Regions from separate parts of the Sporosarcina sp. resist genome, predicted to be linked through region 1. Evidence: predicted binding sites of a transcription regulator. Region 1 holds the regulator's gene; each other region holds the start of a gene.
What was found. The regulator LexA, encoded in region 1, represses DNA repair genes until DNA is damaged. The targets are predictions, from matches to a motif close to CGAACATATGTTCG.

Region 1 (5,499 bases):
ATCAGAGATGAAAGTCGGATAGCGGGACGTACGTAGTCACTGAACACGAAGAACGTCCCACCGAATACATGTAATCCGCCGTGCAAAGTCATTCCGTTTAACGCTGTTCCCATTGCAAACTCACGAACACCGAACCAAATATTACGGCCGGAATAATCGGTAGCAAGGAAATCTCCTGCTCCCTTAATTGTCGTCTTGTTAGAACCTGCAAGGTCCGCACTTCCACCAAAGAACGAAGGAAGCTGTTTAGCAATCGCATTGATAGCGTCACCAGATGCAGAACGTGTCGCGTGGGATGAACCCGCTTCATACGTCGGCAAAGATTTTTCGAAGCCTTCAGGTAGTTTACGCTCGATTGCATCTTTCAATTGCTTCGCAAGGTCCGCATGTGTCGTTTCGTATTTTTCAAAAAGTTCGTTCCATTCCTGTTCTTTTTGCACGCCCAATTTCTCGGCAGATTCTTGGAATGTTTCATAGACGCCTTCAGGTACATGGAAATCTTCTTCGAACGTCCATTTATAATATTCTTTTGTCAATTTCATTTCATCTTCACCAAGTGGCATACCATGCGCATCTGATTTTCCAGATCTGTTTGGTGATCCGTATCCGATGACCGTTTTAACTTCGATCATTGTCGGACCACCGACATTGCCTTTAGCTTCTTCGATAGCTGATGAAACGTGGCCAATGTCGTTACCGTCTTCAACACGGATGTAATTCCAACCATATGATTCAAAGCGCTTACGAATATTTTCAGAGAAAGACATGTCAAGCTCGCCGTCTAGTGAAATATCATTGCTATCATATAGGACAATCAGTTTATTTAACTGCAAGTGACCTGCAAGTGAAATTGCTTCAGCAGCAACGCCTTCCATGAGATCGCCATCACCGCATAGAGCATATGTGTAGTGGTCGACAACGTCAAAACTTGGTTGATTGTACGTTGCAGCAAGGTGTTGTTCTGCCATTGCCATTCCGACTGCCATACCAATACCTTGTCCAAGTGGGCCAGTTGTTGCTTCGACACCGACTGTATGACCGTATTCGGGATGTCCCGGTGTTTTAGAGTTCCATTGTCTGAAGTTCTTGATTTCATCCATCGGAAGTCCATAACCACCAAGATGAAGAAGACTGTATAAAAGCATTGAGCCGTGTCCTGCGGAGAGAACGAAACGGTCACGGTTAAACCACTGTGGATTTGAAGGGTTGTGATGCATATGCTTCGTCCAAAGCGTATAGGCCATTGGAGCAGCCCCCATTGGTAAACCTGGGTGTCCAGAATTCGCTTTTTCGATTGCGTCAATAGAGAGCGTACGGATTGTGTTAATGGCTAGCTGATCAATTTGTTTAGTCATTGTGTACATCCTTCCCGTCATATGTAATTATCTACATATCTTAGTTTAGACAATTCGTGCAGTTAATGCAAAGCTCAGTTTAGATATTTTCCGCCACGGGCGTCTTTCACCTTATCAGGTGTCACATCATTGCCTTCAGTATCAAGAACTTTGACATTCTCAATTGTATTGCGCATTGATGAACGAAATGTCTCTAGATATTCTTTTCGCAGTTGTGTCTGTTCTTTGGCTTCTTCGACCGACAGACCTGCCGTCTTCGATTTTTTTGATAGTTCATTAATTCGTTTCATTTTATCAGCTGATAGCATATTATTTCCTCCATTATAGTTTATGACTACAAACGTATACAAAAAGAGCAGAAAGTGCAATAAATCAGCCTTCCTGCTCCACCTCATATTCTTTATACCTGCGATGCACGGTCGCTTTACTAATATCATGCCCGAGTCCTTTCAAGACACCAGTAATTTCTTCATAGGTTAGTCCTTTGTCCCTCAATGAAACGATTTCAGCTATCGGCACTTCAATCCGTTCACGACCGTCCACGTTACCCCTATTTTTCAAGTTACGCTCGGGTCGATAGCCCTCCCTTACTGCGCGTTTCATGCCCCTTTTGATTTTGGCGTTATGTAGTTTGCGCTGGTACTCTTCGACGATAGCTAAAATCTCAAGTAACATTGTATCCATTTCATTGAGTGCTATAGGTCCGCTATCATTATGTGAATAAATCGCCGTGTCCGTTTTTGCCAATAGATGTAAAACTGCCATCCTTGCATTTCCACGTCCAAGTCTTGTTTCGTCTTGGATTAGGATTGCATCGACTTCCTCGTCACGGATGTAATCCAGCAGACTTAGAAGCCCCTCACGGTCAATGTCAAAACCGCTATGCTTATCCATAAATGTCGCGACATGTTCGAGACCGAGTTCAGTTGCCAAGTCCACAAGCTCCTCTTCTTGCCTCACCAGTGACATTTCCTGCGTTTCTTTCTCAGTGCTCACCCGGCAATAGATGACACATCTTTTATAGTGCCCTGTCATCGATTAACACCCGCCAGTTGTGTATTGTTTTCCCCCACAGTCCGTACAGCAGGCAAAAGTAGATCCTCGCCTCTTTTTATTGTAGCAGATGATAGGTCATTCAATTTTATCACTTCTTTGATCCATTTATCTGTAGACATATTATCCGAGTGAAGATAAGCGAGACCCCAAAGCGTATCCCCTTCAGTAATTGTTATTTTCGTGACCATTTGTTCCTTCTCGTATTTACTTACACCTATAATTGCAAAAACCATACATAAAACGATAATAAGTACAACATAGCTATTTCTTTTAATAAAAGTCATCATTACTCCCCCTTACGAATACTTGTTCGGAATACTTGTTCTCATTATAGAAAAGGAAAATGAGTTTGTCAACACTTATTCGAACCTGTGTTTGCCATTTATACAAGAGACTGATATAATGAATCTATCGAAAAGACTAGATTGTCGGGAATTTATTTTACGACTTTCGGAAATTAGCAGAATATAAGGTGAGAGGTGAATAGGATGCAAAAAATTTCAAAAAGGCAGGAAGATATTTTGTCTTTCATTAAATCTGAAGTGAAGAAAAAAGGTTATCCACCATCCGTGAGAGAAATTGGCGAGGCTGTCGGTTTGGCATCAAGTTCGACTGTTCACGGGCATTTAGCGCGATTGGAAAGCAAAGGTTTCATTAGAAGAGACCCGACAAAACCGAGAGCAATTGAAGTACTCGATCCAGAAGGCTTAGAAACGTTGAAACCCGGCGTTCTTCACGTACCTCTTGTCGGTAAAGTTACGGCTGGTCTTCCAATTACAGCTATTGAAAATATCGAAGAGTACTTCCCACTACCTGAATCTTTTGGTACATCGGAAGACAATCTGTTCATGCTTGAAATAGTTGGTAACAGTATGATTGAGGCCGGAATTTTGAATGGCGACTATGTTGTCGTTAAACAACAACAGACAGCAAATAACGGCGAGATTGTCGTGGCAATGACCGAATACGATGAAGCTACAGTGAAACGTTTCTTTAAAGAAAAAGATTATTTCCGTCTGCAACCTGAGAATGCTTCAATGGATCCAATCATCCTTGATAACGTATCAATTCTAGGTAAGGTAGTTGGCGTTTATCGTATGATTCATTAATTCCAAATATGAAAAAAGGCTGTTTCCTTCGATTGAAGGAAACAGCCCTTTTTATTTGTAGCGTTGACGTGACAGTTCGGCGTTGCCATTACAGTTTTCCGCCTTGCCCTCACAGTTTCACTGATTGGCATTACAGTTCGGCGTTGCCATTACAGTTTTCCGCTTTGCCCTCACAGTTTCACTGATTGCCATGACAGTTCGGCGTTGCCATTACAGTTTTCCGCTTTGCCCTCACAGTTTCACTGATTGCCATGACAGTTCGGCGTTGCCATTACAGTTTTCCGCTTTGCCCTCACAGTTTCGCTGATTGCCGTGACAGTTCGTTACATTTAATTCCCGATTAAGTTTTCCTTAACTAGTTTACCGATTGAGGACAACACAGCTACTTTTACATGCTCGTACGTCAAGCCACCTTGGACATACGCCGTATAGGGCGGTCTGATGGGGCCGTCTGCCGTCAGTTCGATGCTGGAGCCTTGGATGAATGTCCCTGCCGCCATGATGACATCGTCGGTGTAGCCGGGCATATACGACGGCTCAGGGGCGTAGTGCGCATTGATAGGCGAGTTTTCTTGAATTGACCGACAGAACGCAATCATTTGATCGGCATTTTCAAAGGATACCGACTGAATTAGATCGGTTCTTTTTTCTGTGTAATGCGGCGATGTGTTGAGTCCGAAACTTTCTAGAAGTGCTGCGGTGAAAAGCGCTCCTTTTACGGCTTGACTGACAACATGTGGCGCTAGGAAAAATCCTTGGTACATTTCCCGCAGCGTATCCAGCGATGCCCCGGCTTCTGCCCCTAGACCTGGTGAAGTCATCCGGTATGCACACTTTTCAACGAGGTCTGCACGCCCAGCGATATAACCACCCGTTCTTGCGAGACCTCCACCTGGATTTTTGATCAGTGAACCTGCCATTAAGTCAACACCGACTTGAATCGGCTCGTGTTCCTCGACAAATTCGCCATAACAGTTGTCGACAAACACAACGAGGTCAGGATTGATGGCCTTCACTTTACGAACCATTTCACCAATTTCATCCACCATGAAAGATGGACGGTCTGAATAGCCTTTTGACCGCTGGATACCAATCATTTTCGTCTTACTGTGAATGTTTTTAGCGACTTCTTCAAAATCGACTGTACCATCTTCATTCAAATCGATATGTTTATAGGTGATGCCATAATCACGCAGTGAACCCGTGTCTTTCCCTTTTCCAGAAACAATGGAGTCCAATGTATCATAAGGTTTCCCTGTAATATAAAGGAGCTCATCACCTGGTCGCAGGATTCCGAAAAGACTGATTGAAATAGCATGTGTTCCAGATATAATTTGATTGCGTACTAGGCAATCTTCTGCTCCAAAAACGTCAGCGTATACTTGTTCCAATACATCTCGGCCCGCGTCATCATAGCCGTAACCTGTTGAACCAGTCAGGTGAAAATCGCTCACCGTATTTTTACGGAACGCAGCGAGTACTTTCCGTTGATTGTAAAAGGCAGTTTTTTCGATACCTTTGAAAAATGGTGCAAGTTTCTCTTCGATCGCTTCCGCATTCTCAAATAAAAGGTCGTCTTGTTTTGTAAACATAATTGGTATTCCTCATTTCATTAAATAGTCACTTCATTATCTTATCAGTCTGTCCGTAGAGGTCAACGTTTACAAGGTTTTCGTCATTGATTATTAATTGTTATCTGTTAGAATTCTTAAGGGTATATTGAATGGAGGAAATGAAGTGGCTTGGGATGTTTTTAGTTTTATCGGTACGGCAGCATTCGCTATCTCGGGCGCAATTGTTGCGATGGAAGAGGAATATGATATTTTTGGCGTTTATATATTGGGTATGGTCACTGCTTTTGGCGGTGGTGCAGTTCGTAATGTTTTAATAGGTGTGCCTGTCTCTGTATTATGGGATCAGCAATTCTTATTTTTTGTAGCAAGTATTTTGATAACCATTATTTTCTTTTTTTCTAGGTA
Region 2 (5,291 bases), 1.1 Mb from region 1:
TCTACAAATATGTCAATGGAACAGGTTGGGAAGCTCACAACCGTTACGCGGCAGTATTAAATCAAACAGATTATAAAAAGGCGACAGCTGCAGTTAAAGCGGCTGGTTATGCAACGGATGTTAATTACCCTGCAAAACTTAATGAATTGATTGAGCAATATGAGCTAACTAAATATGACAAGGAGGTTGATTACGTGGTTAAAATCGCACTAGACGCCGGACACGGTATCAATACTGCTGGCAAACGCACACCAGATGGAGAGCGGGAATGGTCACTCAATAACAAAGTGTTATTGGCTTGTGCAGCTAAACTGAACAAATACCAGGACGTACAGATCCTCAGACTGGATGACTCGACCGGAAACACAGATGTATCCCTTACAACGCGTACCAATAAGGCAAACGCATGGAAAGCTGATGCGCTCGTTTCTATTCACCACAATGCTTTCGATGGTAAGTGGGGTAGTCACGGCGGTGTCGAAACACTTGTACAGGAAATTACTGCAAGTAAAGCATCGAAAGATATCGCGGCAATTATTCAGCCGCGCATTGTATTTGCAATGGGTCTACGTAATAGAGGAGTAAAAACCGATAACCTTCACATGTTGAGAGAATCAAGCATGCCCGCTATCTTAACAGAAGGTGGCTTCATGGACTCGACAACAGACATCGGCGCATTAAGAAGTGATGCAAAACTGAAAGCGCAAGGTGAGGCTATTGCGGATGGTCTAGCTGTGTACTTCAAGTTGAAATTAAAAGTAGCGGGGACACCTGTACCACCAAAGGAGGATGAGGAATTGAAATTTTCAAGCCCGGCGTTAAAAAAGGAAACAGAAACATCTTTGGTAAGCAGAGCACATCGTCAAATCATCGTAGCCGCTGCTGTTAAATCGGGTGCTCATGCATCATGGACTGACAAGCTTGGGAATAATACGCTCACAGATGCGGATGTGCTGGGATTAGCCGTTAAGTATACTGTTACGGTAAATAAGTAAAAGCGCCCAAGTCACAGATTCCCAAGTGCTTGGGATTTTGATTTAGGACCAATAAGAATTATATAAGATGCTCTTGGCCATTTCCTAAACGTTGATGTGACAGCGTTCTAGTAATGGCCATGTTGCACTTAAAGTGTAAATCGACCCGTCCACAGATTCTGGGTAGGTCGCTTTTTTTGTTAGTAGAAATTTTTTTAAAAAAATGGAAATTCTACATAAGTATAAATCATTGCATTTGACAAATATTAAGGTGAAGTAATATACAAAAATAAGGTCTAAGGAGGAATGAAGTGAAGCAAACAGGGTTAATTGCTCTCATAGTCTTTGTTTTGAGTATTTCAACTTTATATGTTAATTTTCACGCTTCTGCTACTGATAAAGGAAGACAATATTATGAAGACAGAGATCTTATTACTTGGGACGTACAAACAGAAGAAAAAGTTATTGCCCTAACATTTGACGATGGACCACACCCGATTTACACAGCGCAGATTTTAGACATTTTGGCAACTTTCGATGCTAAAGCCACATTTTTTGTTTTAGGAGAACATGCTGAAAAATATCCGACTCTTATACTGAGAGAAAATGACGAAGGCCATGAAATTGCGAATCATACGTTTACTCATTCTTACAAATACACAGCCAAAGAATTAGAACGAGAGTTAATAAAGACTAATGATGTCATTCACGGTATTACCGGTACTTATCCGGTGCTATTTCGTCCGGTAGGTGGAAGTTATGATGAGAGCTTGGTAAATATCGCAGTTGAAAATGGTTATAAAGTGGTATTGTGGTCTTGGCACCAGGATACTAGGGATTGGAAAAGACCTGGAGTCAAAAAAATAGTGAATAAAGTACTGAAGGGTACAAAACCAGGTGATGTTATATTATTTCATGATGCAGGTGGCAATCGAACACAAACTGTTAAAGCGCTTTTAGAAATTTTACCTGAACTCCAAAAACAGGGATACGAATTTGTAACCGTCTCAGAAATCATTAAGAGAAAAAATATAAATGTATCCCACTAATTTGCTTTGTGCCATATTCAATTCAAACTTAATTATAATTAGGATTTAAGAACATCTTAGGTGAGCAATGGGAATTAAAAATATCACGAATTCTACTAAGGAAAGGTCATATTTTATTTGAGTATCTTATAAGTTTTAAGAACCATGAAACCGTATTTATGAAACGATTAATTAGTAGAAAGTATAGTCTAACGCCCGTTTGTCCACCTCCTTTTCACATCTACTAGAAGGAGGAGGAGATAGTATGATGCAACAAGGTAATTGGCAACAGGGTAATCAGATGCAACATGGTAATTGTGGTGGTAATCAAGTACAACCAATAGTATGTCCGACGCAGTATCGTTGTCACGATAGATTTGTACCGCGTGAAGTTCCTTTTATCCATCCGATTGTCAATGTTAATCGGGTGCATACAGTTGAAATTCCACGCCACTATTTCACAGAAACAACACAGAATGTGATGGGGCAAACAATTCAAGGGAATCCATGCGGTGAGAGACGTCGCGGCTGGTGAAAGGTTAGAGTGAACAGAAAGTAAAAGCGGCTCCTCCACAGATTAGTTTGTGAAAGGGCCGCTTTTTTGTTTACCAACAAACAGTCATCTGTTGTATATGTATTGTGCACGTATCTCGAACAATTTAAACAAGAAAAAAATAATTGCCTTTTCAATTCACTTGTAATATGAGTATTCTAACTGTAAACTATGTAGTATATGGAAGTTTTATGTATAAAAGGTAATAATGCCTTGATGTGTTATTTAAATTGGAGGGAGACAAATGAAAAGTGTTGGTATTACAAGAAAGTTAGACAACCTCGGAAGATTGGTAATCCCAAAAGAACTGCGAAAAACCATGAAAATCGATGTCGGTACTCCTATTGAAATCTTTGTTGAAGATGATCTCATCATTCTTCACAAGTATTCTCCGAATCGAGCCTGTCTAGTTACAGGCGATATTCTCCCAGATAATATTGAATATCAAGGTGGCATTATATTAAGTCCTAAGGGTGCAGAATTATTAGTAGAACAGATAAAAAGTCAGAGAAAAAGCGACCTATTTCACAGTTAAATTGTGGGTAGGTCGTTTTTTATTTATACATAAAAACCTAGTATATGTGGTCCTTGCAGAACTGTTTAATATTTAATTCCATAATCTACAACTGGATTTACAAGCGTTTACTTGTTACATTATTATTAATTGTATAGGATTGCGCCAGTTATACATGAGATTACCGTACATCTTCAGAACTGGAAAGGGTTTAATATATATGGACATTAAAGAACTGGAAGTTGAACTATTGCAGTACACTATTGATGAATACGGTTATGTTTCTGCAACATCTTTAATGACATTCTATAAGTGGCAACGCCGTGAAGTATTTGAGTATACTTCCAAAAAACTGTTTGGTGGAATGCAATTTGAAATTGACGGTGAAACAGAAAGTACTATGCTGCTAAAGGGGACTGGTATTGTACTTATGCTGATTAAAAAATCTATTGTAGATTGTGTCCTTGCAAAATATTTAAACTGACAGGACTTCTTTTTTTGTTCAGGAAATCATAAATTTACATCGTTTGAAAGCATCTTGTAATGGATGCTTTTTTATTTTCTTGCAATACGAACGTTCATTCTCTATACTGGGATCAAGGAGGGAACGAGTGTGCGTAATCAATTAACCAAGTCAGTTGAGTATAACGAGTCCTTAGATATGATGTACACGGCGAAGGATGGAACGGTCAGCAAGAGGCGGATCAACGTACTACAGGTGGGCGAGGTGTCATTCCGTGCATACTGTTTTCTACGTAAATCCAATCGGACTTTTACGATTGATAACATTCTCGCACTTTATCCCTTAATCGCGAAAGAAAGTAGGGTGATCTAATGTCGTTAATACCGTCCGAGGCATTGCCGTATTTCGAGAACATGATTTACCTACCAATAATTATAAGTATCTTGGAGAGAGACCGAGAAGTGATTGAAACAAGTTCATTCAAATTAAAAGGACCTTATATCAATATCGTTGAAAATACATTAAAGACTGTACGAGGAGAATTGAAAGATACAAATACTTATGCAAGAAACAGAAATTTGAAGTTGATTAAAAAGGGGAAAGACGGTTCGTTCACCGAATATGCATTTATCCATAATGGCTACGAAGACATAAGACGCTACATGAACATACGGCTGCGCAACAGGACTGAAGAATTGATAAATGAGTACTTCGCAATGGTAGAAAATCAGGGCATAAGGGGAGCTACTACAACATGATTGATCAGAGCGCTGAAAAGTTGGCCATATCGCTGATGTTTCGAGAGCATCGAGCGGAATTAAGAGACTGGTACAGAAAGGATGATGAAAATGGCGGCAATTCCAAAACCGAAAGATACAAAGAAAAGCGTAGCAGGTCCAAAACTAACCGAATATGATTTTCTTGAAATTGGCGAGAAAATAAGCGACGCATTAGAATTTAAAAATGAAGTTGAAATCACTACATATCAGCGTAAGCAACATGAAAAGTTTGTAGGTATAGTCAAGGATGCCGACGGTCAGAAAGGTGTTCTTACGATGCAAATAGGATACGAAGACATAAAAATCAACATGAATAATATTGTGAGCGTGAAATGAGATGTTAGAAAACATTCGGGATAGAGGAGCAAAGAAATGGACAACTATGATGCTGTCAGAACATCTTGTAGAGCTTAGAAAATGGTTGAAAGAAGATAATAACGAAGAACGTCCAGAACTAAACGATTTTGATTTAGAGGCTATAAAAGAGGAGATGGAAGTGGCTTATAAAAGGAAATGTCTAACATTTGTAAAGTCATGGGGGAATGGCGAAATCATTTTACACAGCGGAGTAATGAAAGAAATCGATGTGGATTCAATGTGTATTACAATCTATGGCCCTTTTGGAAAGGATCGCATATTAGTTAAAGATATAATCGGAGTTCGATGTGAGGAATAACGCATAGAAGTCCTTTCCTGTCTCGGGAGGGCTATTTGTTTGTCATTAATTGTCATACTATAAAAGGACTTCTTGACTCTTTATAGAATTAGGATAATAGGAGGGGGTATCATGGATTTTTCTCGTGAAGAACTAATCGAGTATTTAAAAGAAACGATTAAAACCATTCCTTGTTTCCATTGCGTTGATGGTATGCTCGAATTGGTAGATGTTAATTTCAATGACTTGGTACAAATAAATGTTTATTGTTCAGCGTGTAAATCTAAAGAAAAATTTGAACAGCACTTATGCATATAATTTAAGA
Region 3 (5,499 bases), 800 kb from region 1:
GTTCAACTGTAGCGCTGTCTTCAATCGTTACACGGATCAATGTACGTGTTTCAGGATCCATAGTCGTTTCCCATAACTGATCGGCATTCATTTCCCCAAGACCTTTGTAGCGTTGGAGCATATATCCTTTGCCGACTTTCTCTATCGCTTTATTAAGTTCTGTGCCTTCAGTCCATGCATATGCAAATTTTTCGCTCTTCCCTGTCCCTTTGAAAACTTTGTAAAGAGGAGGCAATGCAATATATACTTTTCCTGCTTCAATTAGCGGTTTCATGTAACGGTAGAAGAACGTCAACAACAGCACTTGAATATGTGCACCGTCCGTATCCGCATCCGTCATTATGATTACTTTATCATAAGCGATGTCTGCAACTTGGAAGTCTGATCCTACGCCGCCCCCGATTGCATGGATAATCATATTGATTTCTTCGTTTTTCATGATATCCTCGAGTTTTGCTTTTTCAGTATTAAGTACTTTCCCTCGTAATGGAAGGATTGCCTGGAATACACGGTCCCGTCCTTGTTTTGCAGAGCCGCCGGCAGAGTCACCTTCGACCAGGTAGAGTTCGTTTTTCGCAGCATTCCTGGATTGCGCAGGTGTTAATTTACCCGATAGTAGTGTATCTGATCTTTTTCTCTTTTTACCTGAACGCGCATCTTCGCGCGCTTTTCGCGCCGCCTCACGTGCTTGATGCGCCCGAATTGCTTTACGTACGAGGGACGCACTTAAATCTGCATTCTCTTCAAGGAAATACAGAAGTTTTTGCGAAACGATTGAATCGGTTACGCCTCTTGCTTCACTTGTCCCGAGTTTGCCTTTCGTCTGTCCCTCAAACTGCAAAATTTCTTCCGGTATACGGACTGATACGATTGCCGCAATACCTTCACGGATATCCGCACCTTCAAGGTTTTTGTCTTTTTCTTTTAATAAACCCGCTTTTCTTGCATATTCATTAAATACACGTGTCATACCGGTTTTGGCACCGGTTTCATGTGTTCCACCGTCTTTTGTTCGAACGTTATTCACAAATGATAAAATCGTTTCTGAGTAACCATCACTAAATTGGAACGCAAATTCGACCTCTATGCCTTCTGATTCGCCTTCCAAGTAAGCTACCTCATGCAAAACGTCCTTCTCTTCATTCAGATAAGAGATGAAAGCTTCAATGCCAGTTTCGTATTGAAAGATTTCATGCTTGTCCGTTCCTTCTTCTTTTAGCTCGATTTTCAAGCCTTTTAACAGGAATGCAGACTCCCGTAAGCGTTCACTAATCGTTTCATAATGATATTTTAACGTAGAGAAGATCGTCGCATCCGGTTTGAAATGAATGAGCGTCCCTTTTTCACGTGTTGTTCCAATTTGTTCAAGTGTAGTGGCTGGCTTACCACCTTTTTCGAAGCGTTGACAGAACTTTTTGCCGTCACGAAAAATCGTGACTTCGAGTTTTTCTGACAATGCGTTTACGACTGATGCGCCAACGCCATGAAGTCCACCGCTTGTTTTGTATCCGCCTTGTCCGAACTTGCCGCCTGCGTGGAGAACGGTCAGGATTACCTCTGTCGTTGGTTTACCCGACTGGTGAATTCCTGTTGGCATCCCCCGCCCGTAGTCCCGCACACTGACGCTTCCGTCTTTATGAAGTGTAACGTCTACCTCATTACCAAATCCCGCTAGCGCCTCATCTACCGCATTATCTACAATCTCATAGACAAGGTGGTGAAGTCCACGGGAATCAGTTGACCCAATGTACATACCTGGTCTTTTTCGTACTGCATCGAGGCCTTCAAGTATTTGTATCGAATCATCATCATACGTATAATTATCTACGTTTTTCGTCAAAGTGCAACCTCCATCAAACAAATGTTCTCTATTATATAATCGTACTGCTTCCTTTAAAGCTTGTCAAATCAACGTTTTCGGAAGCTTGCTCAATTAATTGTATAGAAGATAGACTTTTATTGCAACGAAGACAGGAAATTGTTCGTCTCTCAAATCAGCTGTTAGGGGTACAAAAATCAGAAATCAGGCTATAACTGCTTAACTTGGTTCGCTCATTCTTCACATGAAGCCCATTGTCGCAACTTCACGGTTCTGCTAAACTAGGTCTATACATAGACAAACTAAAAAAGGAGTACGTCAATGGAACTTATCATACTTTTACTACTTGCTTATTTAATTGGCTCAATTCCTTCTGCACTCTGGGTTGGGAAACTTTTTTACAAGACCGACATCCGACAACATGGTAGCGGCAACCTAGGTGGTACGAATACCTTCCGTGTACTCGGCAAAACAGCGGGACTTACCGTAACTATTCTGGATATTTTAAAAGGTACTGCAGCTGCATTATTGCCGCTCTTGCCTATTTTCGACAGTGTTAGCGTCCACCCTCTTATTCCAGGACTTCTTGCAGTCGTCGGACATATGTATCCCGTCTTCGCCCATTTCAAAGGTGGCAAAGCTGTAGCGACATCCGGCGGTGTGTTGCTTGCCTATGAATGGCCTGTTTTCATCATTGTGCTCGCAACATTTTTCATCGCTTTAAAAGTAACGAAAATGGTGAGCTTATCATCAATGATCGTATCTGTCGTTGGATTTGTATACAGTATCTATTTTTACCTCCGAACAGGCGATATTTATTTGATGGTGATGATTGGTCTTTTCGGTGCCTTTATCTTCTATCGTCACCGGGAGAATATCGGTCGGATCAAAGCAGGAACCGAGCCAAAAGTGAAGTGGTTATAATACAATGGATGTAGCAACGGAAAGGCTGGTGTTTCCAATGAAGATTATTTTGTCGAAAGAAGCGCTTTTGTGGTTTAAAGAGGAGATGGAAGCTGAACCTGGTGATGCTATCCGCTTTTTTGCAAGATACGGTGGATCCAGTTCGATTCAGGCAGGCTTTTCACTTGGTGTAACGAAAGAGCAACCGGATGAAGTAGCCATTGAAACAGAGCATAATAGTGTTCGTTATTATATCGAAAGCCGAGACAAATGGTATTTCCTTGGTCATGACCTACATGTCAATGTGGATCCTAAACTGCATGAACTTATTTATTCATACGAAAAAGCGTGATGGCCATATGCCTCACGCTTTTCTTCATTTATTTATGAGTAGGTAAGGCTTTGCTGACAATAGACAATTATTAACTCCAAAAAACTTGAAACTGTTATACTACACACTCATTAAAGTAGATTGAACCGTTTTAATTGATTATGGAGTCCTTCTTTAAGTAAAATGTCTCGTTCGTGTTTACCAAACAAATCAAAATGAGGATAATCTTCCCTCATATCGATCCACTCCCGCTTCAATCCATATTGCTTGCCCCATTCAACAAGTTTGCTGATATCTGCGCAACCTGCTTTGGTTACTGTATTGTATCCTGGAAAGCGTTCATCAAGCCAGTAATGAGTTAAAAATGCCATTTCCCCTTCACTAACTGCTTTTTTCCAAGCTCGCAGTTCTACACGCTGTATCCCAAATGCCATTAGTCTTTACATCGCTTCACTTCTGTATATTTAGCATCCCAATCTGGCGCGATTTTCTTTAGGGAAACGGGACGAAATGAGCCTTTTCTCACGACGACATGTTCCGATTTTGCTGTTGCTGAAATTGTGCCGTCCTCATGGAGGATTTCATAGCCATAAGTTGTACGTAGCCTTCCGTGTGACTCTACCCACGTCCGTACAGTCGCTTTCTGTCCGTATTTCATCGCTGCCTTATATTGAATAGATAAGTCCGTCACCGGCGACAAGAAGCCATCTGCCTCCAGTTGCGCGTATGTATAGCCTAAGTCCTCAATCAACTTCGTACGTCCGATCTCCATCCATACTAAATAATTCGCGTGATAGACGATTCCCATCTGATCTGTCTCTGCATATCTGATTTCAATTTCTTTTTCACTGATAAACACTACCATCACCTCACTACCCATTATACAAAAGCCATGCTGAAAAAGCTGAACTGAAGTCTAAGCAGAAAAAAGGTGCCCGATTAAATCGGACACCTCTACCTATTAAAATTAGTTCGTTTTCATTTTATCACGAAGAACCATTTGCAGGATTCCGCCGTGACGGTAGTAGTCAACTTCAACTTCTGAGTCAAAGCGTGCTAGTACGTCGAATTCTTTGACAGAACCGTTTTTCGCAGTTGCTGTTACTTTCAGAATGTCGCGTGGTTTAACGCCTTCTGCGATATTAACGTTGATTTCTTCTTCACCAGTAAGGCCAAGTGTTTCAGCACTATCGCCTTTCATGAATTGAAGTGGAAGTACGCCCATCATAACAAGGTTTGAACGGTGAATACGCTCGTAGCTTTCAGCGATAACTGTTCTGATACCGAGAAGTGATGTACCTTTCGCAGCCCAGTCACGTGAAGAACCCATTCCGTAGTCTTTACCAGTGATGATTGCAAGACCCGTGCCTTCTTCTTGATACTTCATAGCAGCATCATAAATTGGCATAATCTCTTTTGTTGGCCAGTAAGTCGTGAATCCGCCTTCTGTGCCTTTCGCAATTTGGTTACGAATACGGATATTAGCGAATGTACCGCGCATCATTACTTCATGGTTACCACGGCGTGAACCGTACGAGTTGAAGAAACGAGGGCTTACGCCATTGTCGATCAAGTATTTACCAGCCGGTGTATCTTTACCGATTGCGCCTGCAGGTGAAATATGGTCCGTTGTGATTGAATCGCCAAATTTACCAATGACACGAAGCCCTGAAAGTGCTTGAATGTCAGCCGGTTCTTTTGCAAGTCCTTCGAAGAATGGTGGGTTTTGAATATACGTTGAGTTTTCATCGAAATCATACAATGAATCGTCTGTAGTTTCAATTGCATTCCATGCTTCGTTCTCAGTGAATACCCGTGCATATTCTTTACGGAATAACTCAGGAGTAACTGTTGATTTAACAACTGCTTGAATTTCTTCCGTAGTAGGCCAAATATCTTTGAAGAAGACATCAAAGCCTTCTTTGTCTTTACCAATTGGATCTTTTTCGAAGTCGATATCGACTGTTCCAGCAAGTGCATAAGCAACAACAAGTGGCGGTGAAGCCAAGTAGTTTGCTTTCACAAGTGGGTGAATACGTCCTTCAAAGTTACGGTTACCAGAAAGAACTGAAGACATTAGCATATCGTTGCCCATGATTGCTTTTTCAATTTCAGGAAGTAGCGGTCCAGAGTTACCGATACATGTAGTACAGCCGTATCCAACTGTGTTGAATCCGATTTGATCCAAGAACACATTAAGTCCTGAATCTTCCAGGTACCCTGTAACGACTTTTGAACCTGGTGCAAGTGATGTTTTCACGTAAGCTGGTGGTGTAAGTCCTTTTTCAACCGCTTTTTTCGCAACAAGTCCAGCACCCAACATAACATATGGGTTAGATGTGTTTGTACATGAAGTGATTGCAGCGATTGCAAGGTCACCTGTTTTAATTTCGACAGAACGTCCGTCTTCGAATTCGATTGTAGCTTTTTTCGTTAGCTCTTTAGG

Region 2: the regulator LexA is predicted to act here: its motif matches at 3,641-3,654, upstream of H7992_RS21575 (YhjD family protein).
Region 3: the regulator LexA is predicted to act here: its motif matches at 1,855-1,868, upstream of parE (DNA topoisomerase IV subunit B).

What each region holds. Positions count from the first base shown of each region.
Region 1 is NZ_CP060287.1:3,418,621-3,424,119, forward strand. It holds gene tkt (transketolase) at 1-1,355, opposite strand, end outside; gene H7992_RS16760 (DUF896 domain-containing protein) at 1,430-1,663, opposite strand; gene H7992_RS16765 (YneB family resolvase-like protein) at 1,728-2,390, opposite strand; gene H7992_RS16770 (cell division suppressor protein YneA) at 2,387-2,698, opposite strand; gene lexA (transcriptional repressor LexA) at 2,900-3,520, shown strand; gene H7992_RS16780 (methionine gamma-lyase family protein) at 3,850-5,112, opposite strand; gene H7992_RS16785 (trimeric intracellular cation channel family protein) at 5,258-5,499, shown strand, end outside.
Region 2 is NZ_CP060287.1:4,519,032-4,524,322, reverse strand. It holds gene H7992_RS21600 (N-acetylmuramoyl-L-alanine amidase) at 1-995, shown strand, start outside; gene H7992_RS21595 (polysaccharide deacetylase family protein) at 1,286-2,023, shown strand; gene H7992_RS21590 (spore coat protein D) at 2,268-2,537, shown strand; gene H7992_RS21585 (AbrB/MazE/SpoVT family DNA-binding domain-containing protein) at 2,800-3,090, shown strand; gene H7992_RS21580 (hypothetical protein) at 3,290-3,553, shown strand; gene H7992_RS21575 (YhjD family protein) at 3,904-4,290, shown strand; gene H7992_RS21570 (YolD-like family protein) at 4,381-4,647, shown strand; gene H7992_RS21565 (YolD-like family protein) at 4,649-4,987, shown strand; gene H7992_RS21560 (hypothetical protein) at 5,099-5,284, shown strand.
Region 3 is NZ_CP060287.1:2,617,138-2,622,636, reverse strand. It holds gene parE (DNA topoisomerase IV subunit B) at 1-1,840, opposite strand, end outside; gene plsY (glycerol-3-phosphate 1-O-acyltransferase PlsY) at 2,141-2,743, shown strand; gene H7992_RS12745 (HesB/YadR/YfhF family protein) at 2,781-3,074, shown strand; gene H7992_RS12740 (hypothetical protein) at 3,185-3,487, opposite strand; gene H7992_RS12735 (acyl-CoA thioesterase) at 3,487-3,912, opposite strand; gene acnA (aconitate hydratase AcnA) at 4,021-5,499, opposite strand, start outside.